Regions from separate parts of the Mesorhizobium sp. M5C.F.Ca.ET.164.01.1.1 genome, predicted to be linked through region 1. Evidence: predicted binding sites of a transcription regulator. Region 1 holds the regulator's gene; each other region holds the start of a gene.
The links. The regulator LexA, encoded in region 1, represses DNA repair genes until DNA is damaged. The targets are predictions, from matches to a motif close to TGTTCNNNNTGTGTTCNG.
Positions count from the first base shown of each region.

Region 2: EN807_RS16320 (UvrD-helicase domain-containing protein) is a predicted target of LexA. The motif match lies at 5,091-5,108, and genes of this name have one in related genera.
Region 3: EN807_RS03155 (DNA recombination protein RmuC) is a predicted target of LexA. The motif match lies at 2,780-2,797, and genes of this name have one in related genera.

Region 1 covers NZ_SRTG01000007.1:224,207-231,430, forward strand. Annotated here, with positions in the region: gene gltA (citrate synthase) at 1-391, opposite strand, end outside; gene gltX (glutamate--tRNA ligase) at 574-1,998, opposite strand; gene EN807_RS28095 (ComEC/Rec2 family competence protein) at 2,101-4,557, shown strand; gene lexA (transcriptional repressor LexA) at 4,551-5,288, opposite strand; gene glp (gephyrin-like molybdotransferase Glp) at 5,393-6,598, opposite strand; gene moaC (cyclic pyranopterin monophosphate synthase MoaC) at 6,598-7,095, opposite strand; gene trpC (indole-3-glycerol phosphate synthase TrpC) at 7,162-7,224, opposite strand, start outside.
Region 2 covers NZ_SRTG01000001.1:3,308,239-3,315,462, forward strand. Annotated here, with positions in the region: gene EN807_RS16305 (substrate-binding domain-containing protein) at 1-299, shown strand, start outside; gene EN807_RS16310 (ATP-binding cassette domain-containing protein) at 387-1,184, shown strand; gene EN807_RS16315 (ABC transporter permease) at 1,181-2,233, shown strand; gene EN807_RS16320 (UvrD-helicase domain-containing protein) at 2,249-5,050, opposite strand; gene EN807_RS16325 (dienelactone hydrolase family protein) at 5,387-6,292, shown strand; gene EN807_RS16330 (DMT family transporter) at 6,293-7,198, opposite strand.
Region 3 covers NZ_SRTG01000001.1:657,938-665,161, reverse strand. Annotated here, with positions in the region: gene EN807_RS03165 (adenylate/guanylate cyclase domain-containing protein) at 1-935, opposite strand, end outside; gene EN807_RS03160 (GFA family protein) at 1,063-1,467, shown strand; gene EN807_RS03155 (DNA recombination protein RmuC) at 1,472-2,746, opposite strand; gene def (peptide deformylase) at 2,852-3,394, shown strand; gene fmt (methionyl-tRNA formyltransferase) at 3,410-4,339, shown strand; gene EN807_RS03140 (N-acetyltransferase) at 4,336-4,845, shown strand; gene truA (tRNA pseudouridine(38-40) synthase TruA) at 4,864-5,622, shown strand; gene EN807_RS03130 (transporter) at 5,765-6,370, opposite strand; gene dapE (succinyl-diaminopimelate desuccinylase) at 6,373-7,224, opposite strand, start outside.

The sequences.
Region 1 (7,224 bases):
TCTGCTCGTGCACCATGGTGTGGCGCGTCACCCGGTAGTCGAAATCGTCCTTCTGCGCCTTGGTCGGCAATTCGCCGTAGAGCAAGAGGTAGCAGACCTCGAGGAAGTCGCCATGCTCGGCCAACTGGTCGATCGGATAGCCGCGATGCAAAAGGATGCCGGCATCGCCATCGATGAAGGTGATTTCCGACTCGCAGCTTGCCGTCGAAGTGAAGCCGGGATCATAAGTGAACGCCCCGGTGGTGCTGTAAAGCGAGCCGATATCGATGACGTCCGGTCCGACCGAGCCGCTTCGCACCTTGAGCTCGTGAGTTTTGCCGCCGAATTCAAGTTTCGCAGTCGACGCGTGGGTTTTGCCGCCAAATTCCATTTTTGTCGCAGCTTCGGACATTGCAAACTCCTTTAGGTTTTCTCAGTGCCGGCAAAGGCGAAATATCTGCAACGCAACACGTCGAAAGCACCGGAGTTCGCGCGTTTGCGCCCGCAATTGGATTTGCGTGCCAAATTGGGCCAAGATCTAATGTTGCACTGCGAAACCCACCTTTCAATGCCAATCTTCTTGGGCCAGTTTTGCTAATCGATTTGATCCGCGACGCGCGCCAGGCTTTCCTCGCGGCCAAGTACGGCAAGCACGTCGAACACGCCCGGCGAGGTGCTTTTGCCGGTGAGCGCGGCGCGCAAGGGTTGGGCCACAGCGCCGAGCTTATGGCCGCCGGCCACCGCATATTCCCGGATCGCAGCCTCCGCTGCTTCGGCCGTCCAGTCGCCTGAAATCGCCTTCAGCGCCGCATGAGCACCCCGCAGGATCTCGCGCGCATCACCGCCGAGCAGCGCCGCCGCCTTCTCGTCGATCCGCAGCGGCCGCTCGGCAAACAGGAAGGCGGCACCGTCGGCCAGCTCGACCAGTGTCTTGGTCCGCTCCTTTAAGCCGGGCAGGGCGGCGAGCAACTGCGCCTTGCGCGTGTCGTCGAGGCGCGCTGCGATCGCCGGGCCGCCTTCCAGATGGGGCAAAGTGGCGATGAAGATATCGAGCAATTCGGCGTCGTTCATGCGGCGCATATGCACGCCGTTCAGCGCCTCGAGCTTGGCGAAGTCGAAGCGGGCGGCCCCCTTGTTGACGTCGCCGATGTCGAACCAGGCAATCATATCGGCGATCGACATGATCTCGTCGTCGCCGTGGCTCCAGCCGAGCCGCGCCAGGTAGTTGAGCAGTGCCTCCGGCAGGTAGCCCATGGCACGATAGGCTTCAACGCCTAGGGCACCGTGCCGCTTCGACAGCTTGGCACCGTCGGCGCCATGGATCAGCGGGATATGCGACATCGACGGCACGTCCCAGTTCATGGCTTGATAGATCACCATCTGGCGGGCGGCATTGGTCAGATGGTCGTCGCCGCGGATGATGTGGGTGATGCCCATGTCATGGTCGTCGACGACGACGGCATGCATATAGGTCGGATTGCCGTCCGAGCGCAGGATGATGAAATCGTCGAGGTCCTTGTTGGGGAAGCGGACTTCGCCCTGCACGCGGTCATGCACCACCGTCTCGCCGCCGGCCGGCGCCTTGATGCGGATCGCGCCCTTGGCGCCGGCCGGCGCCTCCGACGGGTCGCGGTCGCGCCAGCGGCCGTCATACCGAGGAGGCAGCCCCTTGGCACGCGCGCTCTCGCGCATCGCCTCCAGCTCGGCCGGCGTCGCATAGCAGTAATAGGCTTTGCCGAGCCGCACCAGCTCCTCGGCGACCGCGCGGTGGCGCGGCGCGCGCTCGAACTGCGATACCGGCTCGCCGTCCCAGGTGAGGCCGAGCCAGGCGAGCCCATCGAGAATGGCAGCGGTTGCCTCATCGGTCGAACGCTCGCGATCGGTGTCCTCGATGCGCAGCAGCATCTTGCCGCCAGTGTGTTTCGCATACAGCCAGTTGAACAGCGCCGTGCGCGCGCCGCCAATATGCAGGAAGCCGGTGGGCGAGGGGGCAAAGCGGGTGACGACCTTGTCGGACATGGAACTCTCAGGCAAGCGCAGGAAACGGATGTGGTTGCGCGGACTTTCGCGCGTCGCGCGTTCATGTAGCATAGGAGGTCAAGGGCGCAAGGGGCAGACCCGATGGCTGGACCAGGCCGGGGCGAGGACGAGAGCGAGGGCGCGATCACAAGCGTCAGCGAACGATCGCTGTTTGCCGACGTTCCTCACGCCGAGCCGCTACCCGCTTCGCTGCCTGCATCGCACCCGGCCACCCAGCCTCTTTCGCCGGACCGCTCCGCGCCAATACCGGCTCCACAACCCGGGCCTGTCATTCGTTTCCGCCGACAGCTCAGCCATCTTTCACCATCCGGTATCCGCAACAGCGTGGCCTCGGCAGCCGGCCTGGAACTCGACCGCGGCGTCGCCTTCCTGCTGGTGCCGGTTTTTCTGGCGTGCGGGGTGATCGTCTATTTTTCGCTTGCCGTCGAACCGGACTTTCCGCAGCCCATTGCCGTCGTGGTCCTCACGGCATTGTGTGCGGCTGTCACCCGCTCATGGCGCAAGACGCATCTGTGCTTCATGGCAGCGTTGCTGTGCGCACTCGGTGTTCTCGCCGCCAAGGTTGAAACCTGGCGCGCGGGAACGCAGATGCTCGGTTCGGAAATCCAGACCCAGCTCACCGGCCGTGTCGTTAGGCTCGATCAGATGGCGAACGGCCGGATCAGACTGACCATCGACGTGATGTCGACCGCCCGGCCGACACTGCGTTATGCACCGGGACGTGTCAGGGTTTCGGCACGCAAAATTCCCGCTGAGATGACTGCAGGCTCGGTGGCAACTGGTTATGTGAGGCTTTTGCCTCCGACTGGCCCGGTTAGGCCGGACAGTTATGACTTCTCCTTTGACAGCTATTTCGCCGGTATCGGTGCCAGTGGCTTTTTCCTCGGCAATCCGAAGATCGTCGTTTCCGAGGATGCGCCGTTCGCCGCGCGCCTTTCTTCTTCGATCGAAAAGGCGCGCGAAAACATTGCCGACCATATCAGGGACAGCATTGGTGGCGCCGAGGGGGAGATTGCCGCCGCACTGATGGTCGGCGTGCGTGCCGGCATTCCCGAAGAGATAAACGAATCGATGCGGCGCACCGGCATCTACCACATCATCTCGATTTCCGGCCTGCACATGGCGCTTGTCGCCGGCACGATCATGGGATTGCTGCGCGGCGTCTTTGCGCTGTTTCCCGATTTTTCGTCACGCCGGCCGGTCAAAAAATATGCGGCTGCTGCCGCACTCCTTTCCATCGCTGCCTATCTCATTTTTTCCGGTATCGTGGTCGCGGCTGAACGCAGCTTCATCATGCTGGCGGTAATGCTTGTCGCCGTGCTGTTCGACCGAGCGGCACTTACCATGCGCAATCTGACGATTTCTGCCATCGCCGTCATCGTCGTTTCGCCGCACGAGGTGGTCGGCCCAAGCTTCCAGATGTCCTTCGCCGCGACTGCTGCTCTCGTGGGCGCCTATGCCGGCTGGTCCGACTATCGTACCGACAGGGCCACGGCGCCGCCACAGCGACGGTCGCCGGTCGCTTTCGTCACGCGAAAACTCGCCGCTGGGACAGGTACCATCGCAATGACCTCCATCATTGCCGGCAGCGCCACCGCGCTCTTCGCCATCTGGCACTTCCAGCGCGTATCGCCGCTTAGCCTGTTCGCCAATCTGGCGGTCATGCCAATCGTCACGGTCGTCATGTTCCTGGCCGTCCTCAGCGCTCTGGCAATGCCTTTCGGCTTCGACGGACCTTTCCTCTACATGATGGGCAAGGGACTGACGGCCATGATCGCAATATCGGGATGGATTTCCGAGCGGTCGCCGGTCGATGCAGTCGGGCTGATCTCGTTGCAGTCGGTTCTGCTGGTGACGGTCGCCCTGGTCATCGCCACGATGGCGACGACATGGTTGCGGCTTGCGGCACTTCCCTTTGCGCTCGCCGGCCTGCTGACGATTTCCGACACGCGCACCCCCGATGTGCTGATTTCGGAAGATGCGCATCTGGTGGCGCTGCCGATCGGCGGCGGCGAACTTGCCGTCAACCGGGTTCGTTCGAACGAATTCACCACCGACAACTGGAAACATGCGCTGGTTTCAGCGACCATTGTCGAGCCAGAGACATTCGAAAAAGGAGACGTGCGGTTCGACATCGCCGACCCGGCCGACCTGCCGCCGGGAGCGCCCTTCTACTGCACTGCCGGCCTGTGCCTCGCCCGGCACCCGTCCGGCGCGATCATCGCACTCGCCGACGACCGCAAAACCGCACGGCCAGCCTGTGCGTTTGCGGATTTGATCGTCATCGACGATGCCACAGCCTATTATGATCCCTGCCGCAATCCGCTGGTTCTCGTCGTTACCAAACGGCAGCTCGCTCGCATGGGCAGTGCCGCTGTCTTCTTCGATCCGCTATCAGCGACGACGCGCGCAGAAATCCGTTTTGCCGTCAGACAGCCATATAGGCCTTGGCACGAGCAGCGGAGATTTTCGCGCGAGGCGAGGGGCTTGCCGCCATACCGCAGGGCCGAGAAACCCAACAAGCCTGCCGCTCAGTAACGCCGGATCAGTCCGACGAGCTTGCCTTGCACCTTGACCCGGTCCGGCCCGAAGATGCGCGTCTCATAGGCCGGATTGGCGGCTTCCAGTGCGATCGAGGCGCCCTTGCGGCGGAACCGCTTCAGCGTCGCTTCCTCCTCGTCGACCAAGGCGACGATGATCTCGCCAGGCTGGGCGGTGTCGGCGTTGCGGATGATGACCGTGTCGCCGTCGAAAATGCCGGCCTCGATCATCGAATCACCCTTGACCTCCAGTGCGTAGTGCGTGCCGCCGGTGATCATGTCCGGTGGTACCGAGATCGAATGCGTCTGGTGCTGGATGGCGTCGATCGGCACACCGGCAGCGATGCGGCCCATCACCGGTATGGAGATGGTGGCAACGACGTCGTCGTCATTGCCGGCCGCGGGCAGGCGCGAAGGCGCCGGTTTGATCTGTCGTCCGAGGCTGCCCTGCCCAAGGCTGCCCTGAATGACGCTTGGCGAGAATTTGCGCGCCGCATTGAGGCCGGGCGCGATCGAATCAGGCAGGCGCAGCACCTCCAGCGCGCGGGCCCGGTTAGGCAGGCGGCGAATGAAACCGCGCTCCTCCAGCGCCGTGATCAGCCGATGGATCCCCGACTTGGAGGCGAGGTCGAGCGCTTCCTTCATCTCGTCGAACGAGGGCGGAATGCCGCTTTCCTTCAGCCGCTCGTGGATGAACATCAGCAGTTCATGTTGTTTGCGTGTCAGCATCGCAACCCCCAACAGAATCAGAAAAACAAACCCAGAACAAACACTATCTGTTCCAGTTGTGTTCCGCAACCGTTTAAAGTTTAATGAATGTGTTGACGTTTTGTTCAGCGTAGCATCAGCACGCTGCACGCGGCTCCCGTCGCGGCTGGGGGAGCGAATGGCTCGCGCACGATCAGCCCGTTGGCGTCGGCCAGCATTTTGAGCATCGAGGAATCCTGGATGCCGAACGGGGTTGCCAGTGGCGTGCCGGCTTCTTCCTTCACCACCGCGCGTACATAGTCCTGCCTGAGATCGTTGGCCGACATGGCGGCGCCGAGCCGCGCCTGACGCATGTCCTGCCGGAAGGCGCGGCCGCCGAGCCGCGCAAGCAGCGGCTTCAGAAAGAGCTGCGTGCAGACCAGGCTCGCCACCGGATTGCCAGGCAGGCCGATGCAGCGGATGTCGCCCATCCGCCCGAACATCAGCGGCTTGCCGGGCCGCATGGCGATTTTCCAGAAATCGAGCGTCATGCCTTCACCGGTCAGCACGTCATGGACCAGGTCATGGTCGCCGACCGAGGCGCCGCCCAGCGTGACGATGACGTCGGCGCCTGCGTCGACCGCTTGTTTCACCAGCGTGGCGATCGCCTCCTTGCGGTCGGGGGCGATGCCGAGATCGAGCGCGCTGGCGCCGACCGAGCGGGCCGCGGCGGCGACGCCATAGGCATTGGACGAGATGATCTGGTCGGGGCCAAGGTTGCTGCCCGGCGGCAGCAATTCGTCGCCGGTGGCGATGATGGCGACCAGCGGCCGTTTCACCACGCTGACCTGCGGGTGGTTGGCCGACGCCGCCAGCGACAATGCCGCCGGATCAAGCGGGCGGCCTTTCTCCAGCAGAACGTCGCCCTTCGAGAAATCGAGCCCGAGGCGGCGGATGTTGCGGCCTTCGACCGTCGACGCGGTCACTTCGACGCTGCCGCCGCCGAGATCCCTGGCATTCTCCTGGATGACGATGGTGTCGGCGCCTGCAGGAAGCGGCGCGCCGGTGAAGATGCGCACGGCCTGCGCCGGGCCGACTGTTCCGGCAAAGCCGCGTCCGGCTGGCGCCATGCCGATCACCGAAAGTCTTGCGGGCACGAACGCGACGTCCTCGGCCCGCACGGCGTAGCCGTCCATGGCGGACGCGTCGAACGGCGGCTGGGTGCGGAGCGCCAGAAGCGGCTCCGCCAGCACGCGGTCGGCGGCGTCCATAAGGGCGACGCATTCAGCTTGCAAGGGCGCAGCATCCTCAAGCAGGCGCTCGAGCGCCTCGGCGACCGGAAGCAGTGCCATTATTGGCCTGCCCCCTTGGCGTCCGCCTTGTAGTCGCCGGATTTGCCGCCGGTCTTTTCCACCAGCCTAATGCCCGAGATCACCATGGCGCGGTCGACCGCCTTGGCCATGTCATAGATGGTCAGGCAGGCGACCGAGACGGCGGTCAGCGCTTCCATCTCGACGCCGGTCTTACCTGTGACGCGGGCTAGCGCCGTGACCTTCAGGCCTGGCAGCGTCGCGTCCGGTTCGATGTCAACGGATACCTTGGTCAACAGCAGCGGATGGCAGAGCGGGATCAGCTCATGCGTCCTCTTGGCCGCCATGATGCCGGCGATGCGCGCCGTGCCCAGCACGTCGCCCTTCTTGGCATCGCCGTCGAGAATCATTTTCAGCGTCTCCGGCAGCATCGAGACAAGACCCTGGGCGATCGCCGTGCGCGTCGTCTCAGCCTTGTCGCCGACATCGACCATGTTGGCTTCACCCTGTGCGGCAAGATGGGTGAGGGCGGCCGTCATCGTCAGTCAGCCTTAGAGCGACGTGCGTCCGTTTGGACGCACAAAGTACGCTCTAACCCTCTAAATCTACGCATCGTGCTCTCCAAAAATCGAATCCGATCTTCGGGCCGATGCATGAGCCGGCGCCTT
Region 2 (7,224 bases), on a different contig from region 1:
CCGGTGGACAGATGCTCGGCAATGTCGCCACCTACATGCAGGCGGCGGGACGCAAGCCCGGCGACATCTTCAATTTCGGCTTCGACACCAGCCCGCAGATCGTCGAGGGCTTCAAGGGCGGCTGGGTGCAACTGACGGCCGACCAGCAGCCGTTCCTGCAGGGCTATCTGCCAATCCTCAGCCTCTGCCAGCAGGTGGTGCTGGGCCTGGCGCCGATGAATGTCGACACCGGGGCCGGCTTCGTCACGCCGCAGAATTACGAAATCGTCGCCGAACTCGCCAAGCAGGCGCTGCGCTGACCTCCCAAGCCGCCGCCGGCCGGGATCGAGTCCGGCCGGCGGGACCGCCGGCGAAAGGCCGGCAAGCGTCAATCAAGCGAGGATCCGATGGCCGAACGCATCATCGAACTGCGCGACATCAGCAAGTCCTACGGTCAGGTCTATGCGCTGGGCGGGGTCAATCTCAGCGTCGACCGCGGCGAGGTGGTCGGCCTGATCGGCGACAATGGCGCCGGCAAGTCGACGCTGATCAAGATCTTGTCCGGCGTGGTCAAGCCGACCAGCGGCGAAATCCTGGTCCGTGGCAAGCCGGTGACCGGATGGAGTGCCGCGCGCTCGCGCGACGCCGGCATCGAGACCGTGTTCCAGGACCGGGCGCTGGCCGTCCAGCAGACCATCGTGCGCAATATCTTCATGGGCCGCGAACTCACCGGCTTTATGGGCTGGCTGAAGGTCGGCAAGGAGATCGAGGAGGCAAGCCGGCTGATGCGCGAGATCGGCTTCACCTCGAAAGTGTTCACGCCGCAGTCGATCGTCGGCCAGCTCTCGGGCGGCGAACGCCAGGGCGTGGCGATCGCGCGGGCCATCTACAAGAAAGCGGAGCTGATCGTTCTCGACGAGCCGACGACGGCGCTGTCGCTGACCGAGACCGCCAAGGTTTTCCATTTCGTGCGCCAGGTGCGGGCAAGCGGACGCTCGATCCTGTTCATCGGCCACAACATCCACCACGTCTTCGACATCGCCGATCGCTTCGTGGTGCTCGACCGCGGCAAAGTCGCGCTTACCGCCGATCGCAGCGAGGTCAAGTCGGCCGAAGACCTGATCAACTTCATGGAAGACGTGGCGCATCCGGGCGGTTTGCCGGGACTGCACGACGCCGGCGACGCGGAGCAGAGAGCACGATGAGCAAGACAATGGAGCCCGATCTGCACGAGCCGTCCGCCGGCATGCCCCGCCCGGGCAATTCTCGGAAAGAGTGGAGACACCCGTCCGACAATTGGCTGCGCGGGTTCATCCTCGACAACCGCGCCGCGCTCGGCACGCTTGCCGTGTTCATCGTCATGATGGCGGTGTTCATGATCGCCAACCCGGCCGTCTTCACCACCTGGTATCTCTACAGTTCCGTGCTCACCACGCTGCCGGTGGCGCTGTTCGTGGTGGTGCCGCTGGTCTTCGTCGTCACCTGCGGCGAGATCGACCTGTCGTTTCCGGCGACGATGGGCTTTGCTTCTTGGGTGTTCGCGCTGGTCGTGCAGGCCGGCTACGATCCGTTCCTCGGCATTGCCGCCGCTATCGCCACGGGCACGCTGCTCGGCTTCCTCGTCGGATCGCTGGTGGTCTATGGCGGGCTGTCGTCGCTGATTGCCACGCTCGGCATGAATTTCCTGCTGCGCGGCCTGATCCAGATCATCAACGAGGGCAAATCGACGGCGCTGACCAGCCTCGCCGACAGCTGGGCCTACAAGATCTTCTCCAGCCAGATCTACGGCATCCCGGTGCAGATCTTCTGGGCCATCGCCTTCGTCGTGCTGTCGGCGCTGCTTTATAACCGCCATCGCTTCGGCGCGCAGGTGAGGGTGGTCGGCGACAATCCCGACAGCGCCCAGCAGATGGGCATCGACGTCAAGCGGGTGCGGGTGAAAGTGTTCGTCTTCGTCGGCATCGGCGCTGCGATCGCCGGCACGTTTTCGGTGATGATCAATTTCACCTGGTGGCCGACGGCCGGCGACGGCTATCTGCTGCCGGTACTGGCATCGGTGTTCGTCGGCGGCACGCCAACCTGGGGCGGCATCGGCACGGTGGTCGGCGGTGCGATCGGTGCGGTCACGGTGTCGTTCATCCAGACCGGTGTCGTCGCGGCCGGCCTGAGCGGCTTCTATGTGCAGTTCTTCAACGGGCTGATCATCATCCTGTCGCTGCTCGGCCACAAATGGAACCAGGCGCGATATCGGTGAGGGCAGGGCGGACGTTCACACCCCGGTGACAAACCCGTCCAGCACGCGTTTCTGGCCGGCCTTGTCGAAATCGATGGTCAGCTTGTTGCCGTCGATCGCCGCAATGTTGCCGTTGCCGAATTTCTGATGGAAGACGCGGTCGCCGACATTGAAGGCCGAGGGTGTGTCGGCGACGGATTTGGCGACCAGTTCGCCATCGATGGTGCGGCCTTTGATTGAGGTGCGGCCGGCGCCATAGCCGGAGTCGGTCTCTCCATAGCCGATGCGCTCGACCTGGTGGCCGGAGCGTGTGCCCCAATTGCGGTCCGTCGCCTCGGTGCGATTGGCTTGAACGCGCTGCCAGCCGGGCGTCGCATAGCTGTTGGAGAAGCTACCCGATTTTTCCTCGCCGACATTGTCGAAGCGCGAGGCGCCATAAGGATTCTGCCTTCCTGCTCCTTGGCCGCCCCGTCCGGAGGCGAACGAGCCGCCGCCGTAGGCATTGCCGTAACCGCCGTAGCTGTTGCCGCTCTCGGCGACTTCGACATGGGCTTCCGGCAGTTCGTCGAGGAAGCGCGACGGGATAGTCGATTGCCACAGGCCGTGGATGCGGCGGTTGGAGACGAACCACAAATGCAGGTTCCTCTTGGCGCGGGTCAGGCCGACATAGGCCAGCCGCCGTTCTTCTTCCAACCCCGAGCGGCCACCCTCGTCGAGCGCGCGCTGGTGCGGGAACAGGCCTTCCTCCCAGCCAGGGAGAAAAACGGTCTCGAATTCGAGGCCCTTGGCTGAATGCAGCGTCATGATGTTGACGGCATCGAGCTCGGCGTTCTGCTCGGCGTCCATGACGAGTGCGACATGTTCGAGGAAGGAGCGCAGCGATTCGTACTCCTCCATGGAGCGGATCAATTCTTTGAGGTTTTCCAGCCGGCCGGGGGCTTCCACCGAGCGGTCGTTCTTCCACATGTCGGTGTAGCCGCTCTCCTCCAGGATGGTCTCGGCAAGCTCGGTGTGCGGCGTGGTCTCCAGTGCCTTCTGCCAGCGCTCGAAATTGGCGGCGACCTCGCGCAACGCTGCGCGCGGCTTAGGCTTCAACTCGTCGCTCTCGGCGAGTTTTTCCGCAGCCTCCAGCATCGGGATGCGCAGCGCCCTGGCGGTGTCGTGGATCTGGCGTATGGTGGCTTCGCCCAACCCGCGCTTCGGCACGTTGACGATGCGCTCGAAGGCGAGGTCGTCGGCGCCCTGGGCGACGACGCGGAAAAAGGCCAGCGCATCGCGGATTTCGAGGCGCTCGTAGAAGCGCGGGCCGCCGATGACGCGGTAGTTGAGACCGAGCGTGACGAACCGGTCCTCGAACTCGCGCATCTGGAAGGACGCGCGGACAAGAATGGCCATGTCGTTGAGATTGTGCTTCTGCCGCTGGTAGGCTTCGATGGTTTCGCCAACGGCACGGGCCTCCTCCTCGGAATCCCAGGCGGCATGGACATGCACTTTCTCGTCGTCCTCTGCGACTTTTTCGGTGAACAGCGTCTTGCCGAAGCGGCCTTCATTGTGGGCGATGAGATGGGAGGCGGTGCCGAGGATGTGCGCGGTGGAGCGGTAGTTGCGCTCCAGCCGGATGATCGTGGCGCCGGGGAAATCCTTGTCGAAGCGCAGGATGTTGTCCACCTCGGCGCCGCGCCAGCCATAGATCGACTGGTCGTCGTCGCCGACGCAGCAGATGTTGACTTTGTTTTCGCTCACGGGCTGTTCCGCGCCTGCCGGCGCGAGCCCTCCGCGGGGGCCTCGCAACGGCTCGGACGCCCGGTCGGGCTTGCGGCCCGCGGCCGGCATATCCCAGTCATAAGCGGTGTTTAGCTTGGCCTCGCTACTTTCGTCCGAAGGATCATCCTTTGGCGCTGCAGGTTTGTAGCTGCCAGCCTCTGTTCTATCAGGAACTCCAGATCGGCCGGGGTTTGGGACAAGGCCGCCCGGAGAGCCACGTCTTGGTGGTTGCGACCCGCCCGGCCGCTGCGCCAGCAGCCGCAGCCACATGTATTGGGCGGTGTTGGTGTCCTGATACTCGTCGACGAGGATGTATTTGAAGCGCTTGTGGTACTCCTTCAGCACGTCCGGATTGTCGCGGAAGATGCGGATCGGATGGCACAGGAGATCGCCGAAGTCGCAGGCGTTCAGCGTCTTCAGCCGCTCCTGATAGGCCTTGTAGAGCTCGCGGCCCTTGCCGTTGGCGAAGGCGCGGGCGTCGCCCTCGGCAATGTCGGCGGGGCCAAGACCTTTGTTCTTCCAGCCGTCGATCATCTGGGCGAACTGCTTGGCCGGCCAGCGCTTGTCGTCCAGCCCCTCGGCCTGGATGAGCTGCTTGATCAGGCGCACGACGTCGTCGGTGTCGAGAATGGTGAAGTCGGATTTGAGCCCGGCAAGTTCGGCGTGTCTGCGAAGCAGCTTTACTCCGATCGAGTGGAAGGTGCCGAGCCACGGCATGCCCTCTATCTGATGGCCGACCAGCAGGCCAATCCGCTGTTTCATTTCGCGCGCCGCCTTGTTGGTAAAGGTGACGGCGAGGATCTGCCAAGGCTCGGCCCTCTTGGTCTCAAGGATGTGAGCGATGCGGGTGGTCAAGACGCGCGTCTTGCCGGTGCCGGCGCCGGCCAGCACCAGAACCGGGCCTTCGGTGGTTTCCACCGCCAGCCGCTGCTCGGGGTTGAGCCCGTTCAGATAGTCGGGCGCGTTGGTGTGGCCGCTGCGGGCAGCCATGGCGCGCGCGGCAATGCCGGACGGGGCCGTGGGCCGCGCGTTCGGTTCGTCAAAAAAAGGCATGTCTTCCGAAAAGCCGGACATTGCCCCCGAATGTAGTGATTCGGCAGCGAAAGGCCAGAAGTGTCTCCGTTTTGTTCTCGATCCAGGTGGGGGAGTTGCAAATCCCGATGGCACGCCAGCCATAGCGCCGGCCTGCTCGACAGGCACGGCGGGTCGGAGGATGCAGGACGCAGGTGCGCGGTTGCCCATGGGCGCGCCGCGGAGCGCACCGGTCGGAAAGAGTATCATCCTGGACCAGCCGCCGGTCTGGCGGACCTGCGCTTGCGTCAGCAGCGCCTCACTGATCCGTGACTGGACCGTGCGGGCTTCTACCCTATCTTGCGCGGCGGACATGTTCCCGAAGCCGAGGAGAGCGCCATGACAAAGCCGAGCCCTGCCGGCCCAGCCGTCACGAGACCCGCCATTACCCAGGCGATGATTGACGCCTATGACGAATACACGCATCTGACGCTCGACCGGCGGCGCTTCATGGAAAAGTTGACCAGGCTTGCCGGATCAGGTGCGGCGGCGGCCGCAATTGCGCCGCTGCTGGCGGCGAATTCGGCACGGGCGGCGATCGTTGCCGAGGATGATTCCCGCGTGACGGGCGAGGACATCAGCTATCCCGGCAGCGGCGGCGAGATGAAGGGCTATCTGGTCAAGCCGGCCGGCCAGTCCGGCAAGCTCGGGACTGTCATCGTCGTGCATGAGAACAGGGGGCTCAATCCGCATATACGCGACGTGGCGCGGCGCGTGGCGCTGCAAGGCTTCGTGGCGCTGGCCCCGGACTTCCTGTCGCCGCTCGGTGGTACGCCAGCCGACGAAGACAAGGCGCGTGACCAGTTCTCCAAGCTCGATCCGGCGCAGACCGTCGCCAATGCGGTCGCAACAGTCGCTTTCCTCAAAGAACACGCGGATGGCGACGGCAAGGTCGGCGCGGTCGGCTTCTGCTGGGGCGGCGGCACGGTGAACACGCTGGCGGCCAACACGCCGGATCTGGCTGCCGCTGTCGCCTATTACGGCATGCAGCCGAAGGCCGAGGATGTGCCGAAGATCAGGGCGGCGCTGCTGCTGCATTATGCCGGGCTCGACACCCGCATCAATGCCGGTATCGACGCCTTCAAGAAGGAACTCGATGCCGCCAAGGTCGAGTACACGGTCTATGTCTATGAAGGCGCCAATCATGCCTTCAGCAATGACACGTCCGCGGCCCGCTACGACAAGAACGCGGCGGACCTCGCCTGGGGCCGGACGATCGCCTTTCTGAGGGAGAAGCTTGCCTGATCAGGCATCTGCCGGTTTGTGAAAAGCGACCCCGGCCACCACCAGCGCAATGCCGATGCAATCGATAGGGCTGGGTATCTGGCGGAGCACAATGACGCCGATCAGCGTGGCGGTGACCGGCAGCAACGACAGCATCAGCGCGAAGCTCGAGCGCGGCAGCCGCGACATGGCAAGCTGGTCGCAGATATAGGGGATGACCGACGAGCAGATGCCGACGCCGATGGCGGCGATGAGCAGTGGCGGCGCCGAGAAAGCCGGCAGCGCATCGGTGAAGCCGATCGGCAGCACGATGAGGAAGGCGACCGCCATGGCGGCACCCAGGCCGGCGATGCCGTCGCCAGCGCCGGCGGCGGCGACGCGATGGCCAAGCACGATGTAGCCAACGAACAGCGCGCCGTTGAGGAAGGCCCAGAACAGGCCGATCGGGTCGCTTGACCATTTGACGTCGATCAGCAGCAAGGTGCCGATGACGGCGACGGCAAGGGCTGCGACATTGCGCGGGCTTCTGACGCCGACAAGCGCGACGCCGATGGTGCCGACGAATTCGATCGCCGCGACCAGCGAGATCGGCAAGCGTTGCAGCGCCAGGTAGAAGGAGCAATTCATTATGCCCAGGCAGGCACCAAAGGCGAGAAGCAGCAGTCTTGTCGGGCGGTCGGCGCGGGCGAAGACCGTCCATGGCCGGGTCAGCGGCGTAAAGACCAGGGCGGCCGTGACGATGCGCAGCCAGGCCATGCCGAGCACGCCGACATGCGGGAAAAGCAGCACGGCGAAAGCCGGCCCGAGATAGTGGAACACGGCGCTGACCCCGAACCAGACATGCGGCGGCAGCGAGGTTGCCAGGCTTATAAAGGCTCGGCCGGTGAGGGCAGGGCGTGCGACGGAGACTTGCGCTGGATCATCCATGTGATCATTATCGCAGGCGATCTTTC
Region 3 (7,224 bases), on a different contig from region 1:
AGGTCCTCGGGCTGGAGCCGTTCCACGATCGCGGTGAAATCCTTGACGTCGGAAAAAAAGATCGTGAGCTTCTTGCGCTCGGTCGCGATGGTGACGTCCTTCTGGCCGCTGAAGATGCTTTTGTAAATTTGAGGCGAGAGGTATTTGGCGATCTTCAATGAAATCGCGGCTAGGAAGTCGTTTGCCTCGGAAAGCTCCTTATTGATGCCCTGAACCAAGGCGGACTGCCGACGCTGCAGGAGAATGAAGGTCAGGCCCGCCGCCGCCGCGAAACCGAAATATAGGAGCAGATATTTGAAAGCGAGGACGTTCGCAGCGATGGGCTGATTGACTGATATCTCCTGGATCCCTCGGACATCCCCTACCTTCCAGTCCGTCTTGGGGCTGTCCGGGTGTGAGTTATGGCAGGTCACGCAGACTTGTCCCATTACAACCGGGGCCGCGGCGCGGACGTGCCGGTCAAACAGCGAACCCGAGACTTCGATGATCGGCTCCCTCGGGTTGGCGCGCAAAGCAAAGATTGCATTCCGCTCGAATACATCGAGCTGGTGGGGGTCGCGACCTTTGAAAGGTAGATCCGAGACGAACCGATATTTGACGGACCCGTCGTGAGCGCTGATGCGCTTGCCGAGTTCGATTGAGAGGGTTGCTGGAATAGGGATCGCACCTGGCACGTCCCGGTAGTTGTGCGTCGCGGTCACGGCGTCGTCTGCTTTCAGCACGCGTCCCACGACTTCGCTGCCGTAGAATCCGCGCATTTCGTCGATGATCCGGCTGATTTCGCTGGCTTGCGTGCGCAGCATCCGTTCCGATAGGTCTCGGAGATCGAGCCAGGCTGCGACGGGCAGACCTATAAGGCCGATGACCACTGCCGCCACCAGGAGAGGTCCCATGGTGCGCTGCTGACGCGCAATCTGTTCACCCAGTCCAGCCATTGTGCAAGCGCCCGGCAGTAATTAGCATCTGAACTATAGCTTATTCCCGGCACGGTACTAGCGTCAGTCTTGGCTCGATGAAAAACCTTGAGCGGTTGTTGCCGAACGGATTTTGGGAGGAATGAAGATGAAGATCGACGGCGGGTGCCATTGCGGCGCCATCACTTACGAGGCGGAAGTCGATCCGGAAAAGACCAGTATCTGCCACTGCACCGATTGCCAGCAACTGACGGGCACGGCCTTCCGCGTGACCGTGCCGGCGCCGGAGGACCACTACCGGATCACCAAGGGCACGCCGAAGATCTACATCAAGACCGCACCGAGCGGCGCCAGGCGCGCCCAGGCCTTTTGCGGCGAGTGCGGTTCGCATCTCTACGCCACGTCGGTTGGCGACGGGCCGAAAGTCTACGGCATCAGGGTCGGCACGGCGCGGCAGCGCGAACAACTGATCCCGAGAAAACAGATCTGGCACCGCTCGGCGCTGCACTGGCTGCCGGAGTTCGAAGGCACGACGATCATCGAGGAGCAATAGCCTCTCAGTCGTCGCCTTCGACCACCCTTAGCCTCAGCTGGCCGGTCTTGGAGTCGGCGACGCGCGCGCCTGCTTCGGCCCTCGCGGCGGTCCCATGTGTCGTCCCGGCCGATCCGGCGTCTTCCTCCGTCGGCTGCGCGCCGAACTCCAGCGCCTCGATCTTGTGGCCGCGCTTGGTCACCTTCGACGTCGAGACGAGGATGTCGTCGATATCCTTCGCCGATTGGCCGAAATGGCTCTGCAGCTTGCGCACCCGCTCGTCGAGGCGCGAGACGTCCTCCATCAGCCGGATGACTTCGCCCTGGATCAGATGCGCCTGCTCGCGCATGCGGGCGTCCTTGAGAATCGCCTGGATGACCTGGATCGACAGCATCAGCAGCGACGGCGAGACGATGACGACGCGGGCGCGGTGCGCCTTGTGCACAATCCCCTCGAAATTCTCGTGGATCTCGGCGAACACCGATTCCGACGGCACGAACATGAAGGCGGTGTCCTGCGTCTCGCCCTGGATCAGGTATTTTTCGGAAATATCGCGGACATGCACCTCGATATCACGCCGAAACGCTTGTGCGGCGACCTTCTGCAAATCGACGCCTTCGGCGGCACGGATGGCGTTCCACGCTTCCAGCGGAAACTTGGCGTCGATGGCAAGTGCGGGCGCGCCGTTCGGCATCTTCACCAGGCAATCGGGTCGGCTGCCGTTCGACAGGGTCGCCTGAAATTCGTAGGCGCCGTGCGGCAGGCCATCGGCGACGATCGCCTCCATGCGCGACTGGCCGAAGGCGCCGCGCGTCTGTTTGTTGGAGAGGATTGCCTGAAGCTGAACGACCTGGCTGGCGAGCGACTGGATATTGCCTTGCGCGGTATCGATGACCGCCAGCCGCTCCTGCAGTTTGGCGAGGCTCTCATGCGTCGATTTCGTCTGCTCGGTCATGGTCTGGCCGAGACGGCCGGTCATCGCGTCGAGACGTTGGCCGATCGACTGTGTGAGTTCGGCCTGCCGGGCCCCGAACACTTCGGCGATGGCGCCCATGCGGCCCTGCATCTCGGCCTGGCTTGCCAAGATGCCGGCCATCCGCGCCTCGGCGTCGCGGGCGTGGTCGGCGGCTTCAGCGGCAGCCACCGCACGCGCCTTCGCCGAGCGCCAGAGCGCGGCGACGAGCGCCACGAACAGACCCAGGAACAGGATCGCGCCGAATGCCAATGCGTGGCCGAGCGTGATCGTCGTGGCGCCGAGCCGGGCGATCGGTTCGGACAGGATGGTTGTCAACTCGTTCATACTGGAGAGCATAGATGATTCGGCCTGACGGCACAGATCAAAACGTGAACGGCGCTGCAAATGCCCCGGTTGACGCTTTTCGTGCGAGGTCTTAGGTGAGACGCCATGTCGATCAAGCCGCTCATCATCCTTCCCGATCCCGTCCTGCGCCAGGTTTCAAAACCCGTCGAGCGTGTCGACGGCGCCTTGCGCAAACTGGCCGGCGACATGCTGGACACCATGTATGATGCGCCGGGCATCGGTCTGGCGGCGATCCAGGTCGGCGAACCGCTGCGCATGCTGGTGATCGACCTCGCCAAGGAAGACGAGACGCCGGCGCCGCATGTCTTCATCAATCCCGAAATCCTCGAGAGCGCCGATCAGCGCTCGGTCTACGAGGAGGGTTGCCTGTCGATCCCGGATTACTATGCCGAGGTCGAGCGTCCCGCCGCCGTGCGGGTCAAATATCTCGATCGCGACGGCAAGCTGCAGGAGATCGAAGCCGAAGGGCTGATGGCGACTTGCCTGCAGCATGAGATCGACCATCTCAACGGCGTTCTGTTCATCGACCACATTTCGAAGCTGAAGCGCGACATGGTGGTGAAGAAGTTCAAGAAGCTCGCCAGGGACAAGGCAGGCAACAAGGCGCCGGGCAAGTTGGTGGGATAGGGCTCAAAGATGCCCCTGCGCGTCATCTTCATGGGTACGCCCGAATTCTCCGTGCCGACGCTGCGGGCGATCGCGGAAGCCGGACATGAGATAGAAGCCGTCTACACGCAGCCGCCGCGCGCCGCCGGTCGCCGCGGGCTGGAACTGACGCCGTCGCCGGTTCAGCGCGAGGCGGAGCAACTGGGCGTCGAGGTGCGGACGCCGGTGTCGCTGAAAAGCGAGGTCGAGCAGCAGGTGTTCCGCGCCTTGCGGGCCGATGTCGCCGTGGTCGTCGCCTATGGATTGCTGTTGCCCAAACCCATTCTCGAGGCGCCGCGGCTCGGCTGCCTCAATGGTCACGCGTCGCTGTTGCCGCGCTGGCGCGGCGCCGCCCCCATCCAGCGCGCCATCATGGCCGGCGATACCGAGACAGGCATGATGGTCATGCGGATGGAAGAAGGCCTGGACACCGGCCCGGTGGCGATGGTCGAAAAATGCGCCGTCGGACCCGATACGACGGCCGGCGATCTGCACGATCGGTTGATGCTCATTGGCGCCGCGCTGATGGCGGAAGCGCTGGCACGGCTGGAACGGGACGCCCTGACATTTACGACTCAAACGACGGTGGGGGTGACCTACGCCAAAAAAATCGATAAAGCGGAGACGCGCGTGGACTGGACGCGGCCTGCTGGCGAAGTCCACAATCAGATTCGCGGCCTGTCGCCCTTTCCCGGCGCATGGTGCGAGACCGAAATCGGCGGCCGCCTGGAACGGCTGAAACTGCTTCGCTCGACGCTTTCGCAAGGCGCCGGCGAGCCGGGAGGAATTCTCGACGACCGGCTGACGGTCGCCTGCGGGTCAGGCGCGATCAGGTTGGTCGAAGTTCAACGTGCGGGCGGAAGGCCCATTGCCGCGCAGGAGTTTCTGCGCGGGGCCAAGCTCGAAAAAGGAATGAAGTTCTCATGAGCATGATGTCGATACGCGCGGCGACGCCGCGAGACCGCGAGGCGATCCGCCTTGTCGAGGAACACGCATTCGGCCAGCAGGCGGAGGCCGGATTGGTCGATGCGCTGGTCAGCGGCGGCGACGCCGTTGTCGAACTGGTGGCGGAAGAAGATGGACAGGTGGTCGGCCATATCCTGTTTTCGCGGCTTTTCGTGCAGAACGGCGGCCAGAGCTTTCCCGCGGTGGCGCTGGCGCCCCTGGCGGTCGAGCCGTCATTCCATGGCACCGGCATCGGCGGCGCGCTGATCCGCGAGGCGCATATCCGCCTGAAGGAAGCCGGCGAGGCGCTGGCGGTAGTGCTTGGCGATCCTGCCTATTATGGCCGCTTCGGCTACAGCCATGCGCGCGCCGAAAAGTTCGAAAGCGAGTACCAGGGCGAAGCGCTGCAGGCGCTGGCCTGGGGCGAGGCGCCTGAGACCGGCAGGCTGGTCTACGCTTCGGCCTTTAGCTCCGCGCTCGCCGCCTAACCTCAATCCTGCTTAGGAATGCCGCGTTTTCGCCTCGACATCGAATATGACGGCAGCCTCTATGCCGGCTGGCAGCGTCAGGCAGACCAGCCTTCGGTGCAGCAGGCGATCGAGCAGGCGATCGAGAAATTCTGCGGCGAACAGGTCTCGCTGCGCAGCGCCGGCCGCACCGATGCCGGCGTCCATGCGACCGCTCAGGTGGCGCATGTCGATCTCGTCAAGGCATGGCCTGATGACAAGGTGCGCGATGCCGTCAATGCCCACCTGCAAACGGCCAAGGCGCGCATCGCCATTCTCAAGGCGGCTGTCGTGCCCGATAGCTTCGACGCCCGTTTCTCGGCGATCGGCCGCCACTATCTTTACCGCATCGTCAACCGACGCGCGCCGGCGGCACTCGACAAGGGCAAGATCTGGTGGGTGCCGAAGCGGCTCGACGCCGAGGCCATGCACGAGGCGGCAAAGGTGCTGCTGGGGCGGCATGATTTCACCACGTTTCGCTCGACCCAGTGCCAGGCCGACAGCCCGATGCGCACGCTCGACCGACTGGATGTCAGTCGTTTGGGTGACGTGATCGAAGTGCGAGCCTCGGCGCGCTCGTTCCTGCACAATCAGGTGCGCTCCATGGTCGGTTCGCTGAAGCGCGTCGGCGAAGGCGGCTGGACAAGTGCCGACCTGAAGGCGGCGCTCGATGCGCGCGACCGTGCCGCCTGTGGCCAGGTGGCGCCGCCCGATGGGCTTTTTCTTATCGGCGTCGACTATTCGCAGCCGTTCGGATGACGCCGCTAGATGTGCCGATCAGACAGCGTCACCTAGGCCAGATCGTTCTGCCAATCGGCCCCGCCGTAGAACACGCGCTCCAGCGCATAAATGACAGCCCGACTTTTCACGCATTTCTCTGCAAGCGGGCCTTGTAGATGCTTCAAGTCCCGGTCTCGCTCGGTACACCGATGCCGAGCAGCGCCTCCAGGCCGAACAGAACGACCAGCGACGCCACGAACATGCCGGCGAAGATAGCGCTGCCGACAGCTGCGCCCCTGCCGATGGCGGCGTTTGTCATCCGCCAGGTCAGGATCATCGACAGCGCAAACAAAAGCAGCGACGCCAGTACGGCGAACTCGTTGGCGGACGGCAGGAAAAGCCTGATCAGCGCTGCTGGCAGCATTATCCAGGCGATGATCGCAGACGCCCAGTTGCTGGCGACGACATAGTGGACGAAGCGCCCGCCAATGCCGGCGCGCGGCGCGACCAGGGCAAGGCCGACGAGCGGCAACACCCAGGCGCCGATGTCGACCGTCGCCAGCCGGATCAGCATGCTGAAGCGCCCCGCGAATGCATTCGGATCGCCGATCTCATTGGCAAGGCCGACCCAGCCGACGATCAGCGCCGGTGCCGCGACAACGATGGCGAAGAAGGAATTCCAGAAACCGTCGGCCGAAAGGTCGAGCTGGCGCAGCCCGTCGGCCTTGCCGAGCATCAGTCGCCAGGCGCCGGTCAGCGAAGCATAGGTTTCATCGGCCGAAAGCATGATTACGATGCGCCTTGCGCGAACCAGTCTTCGATGAAGCGCTGATAGATCTGCGTCAGCGTCTCGAGGTCGGCAAGCGCGACGCGTTCATCGACCATGTGCATGGTCTTGCCGACCAGCCCGAACTCGACCACCGGACAATACTCCTTGATGAAGCGCGCGTCGGAGGTGCCGCCGGAGGTGGAAAGCGCCGGCTTCCTGCCGATCACCGCCTTGACCGAACCGCTGAGCGCTTCGATCAGCCGGTCGTCGCGGGTGAGGAAGACGTGGCTCGGCCGGTCGCGCCAGACAAGCTCGTAATCGACCGGCGTCGTCTTGCCGGCCCGGTATTTCTTGCGCTTCGCCGCCTTGTCGAGACGGTTGTGGATTTCCGCCTGGATGGTCTCGGCGGTCCATGTGTCGTTGAAGCGGATGTTGAAGGTGGCGGTCGCCTTTGCCGGAATGACATTGGTGGCTGGGTTGCCGACATCGATCGAGGTCACCTCCAGATTGGTCGGCTGGAAGTCCTTGGTGCCCTTGTCGAAGACGGGGTGCAGCAAGGCGTCGACCAGCGTCATCAGCCCGCGCACCGGGTTGTCGGCAAGCTGCGGATAGGCCGCGTGGCCCTGGCGGCCGTTGACGATGATGGTGCCGGACAAAGAGCCGCGCCGGCCGATCTTGATCATGTCGCCCAGCGCGTCGGGATTGGTCGGCTCGCCGACGATAGACGCATCCCATTTCTCGCCCTTGGCGGCCGCCCATTCGAGCAGCTTTGTCGTGCCGTTGATGGCCGGCCCTTCTTCGTCGCCGGTGATCAGCAGCGAGACCGAGCCTTTCAGGCCGCCTTTCGAACCGAGATGGCGCGCCACCGCGGC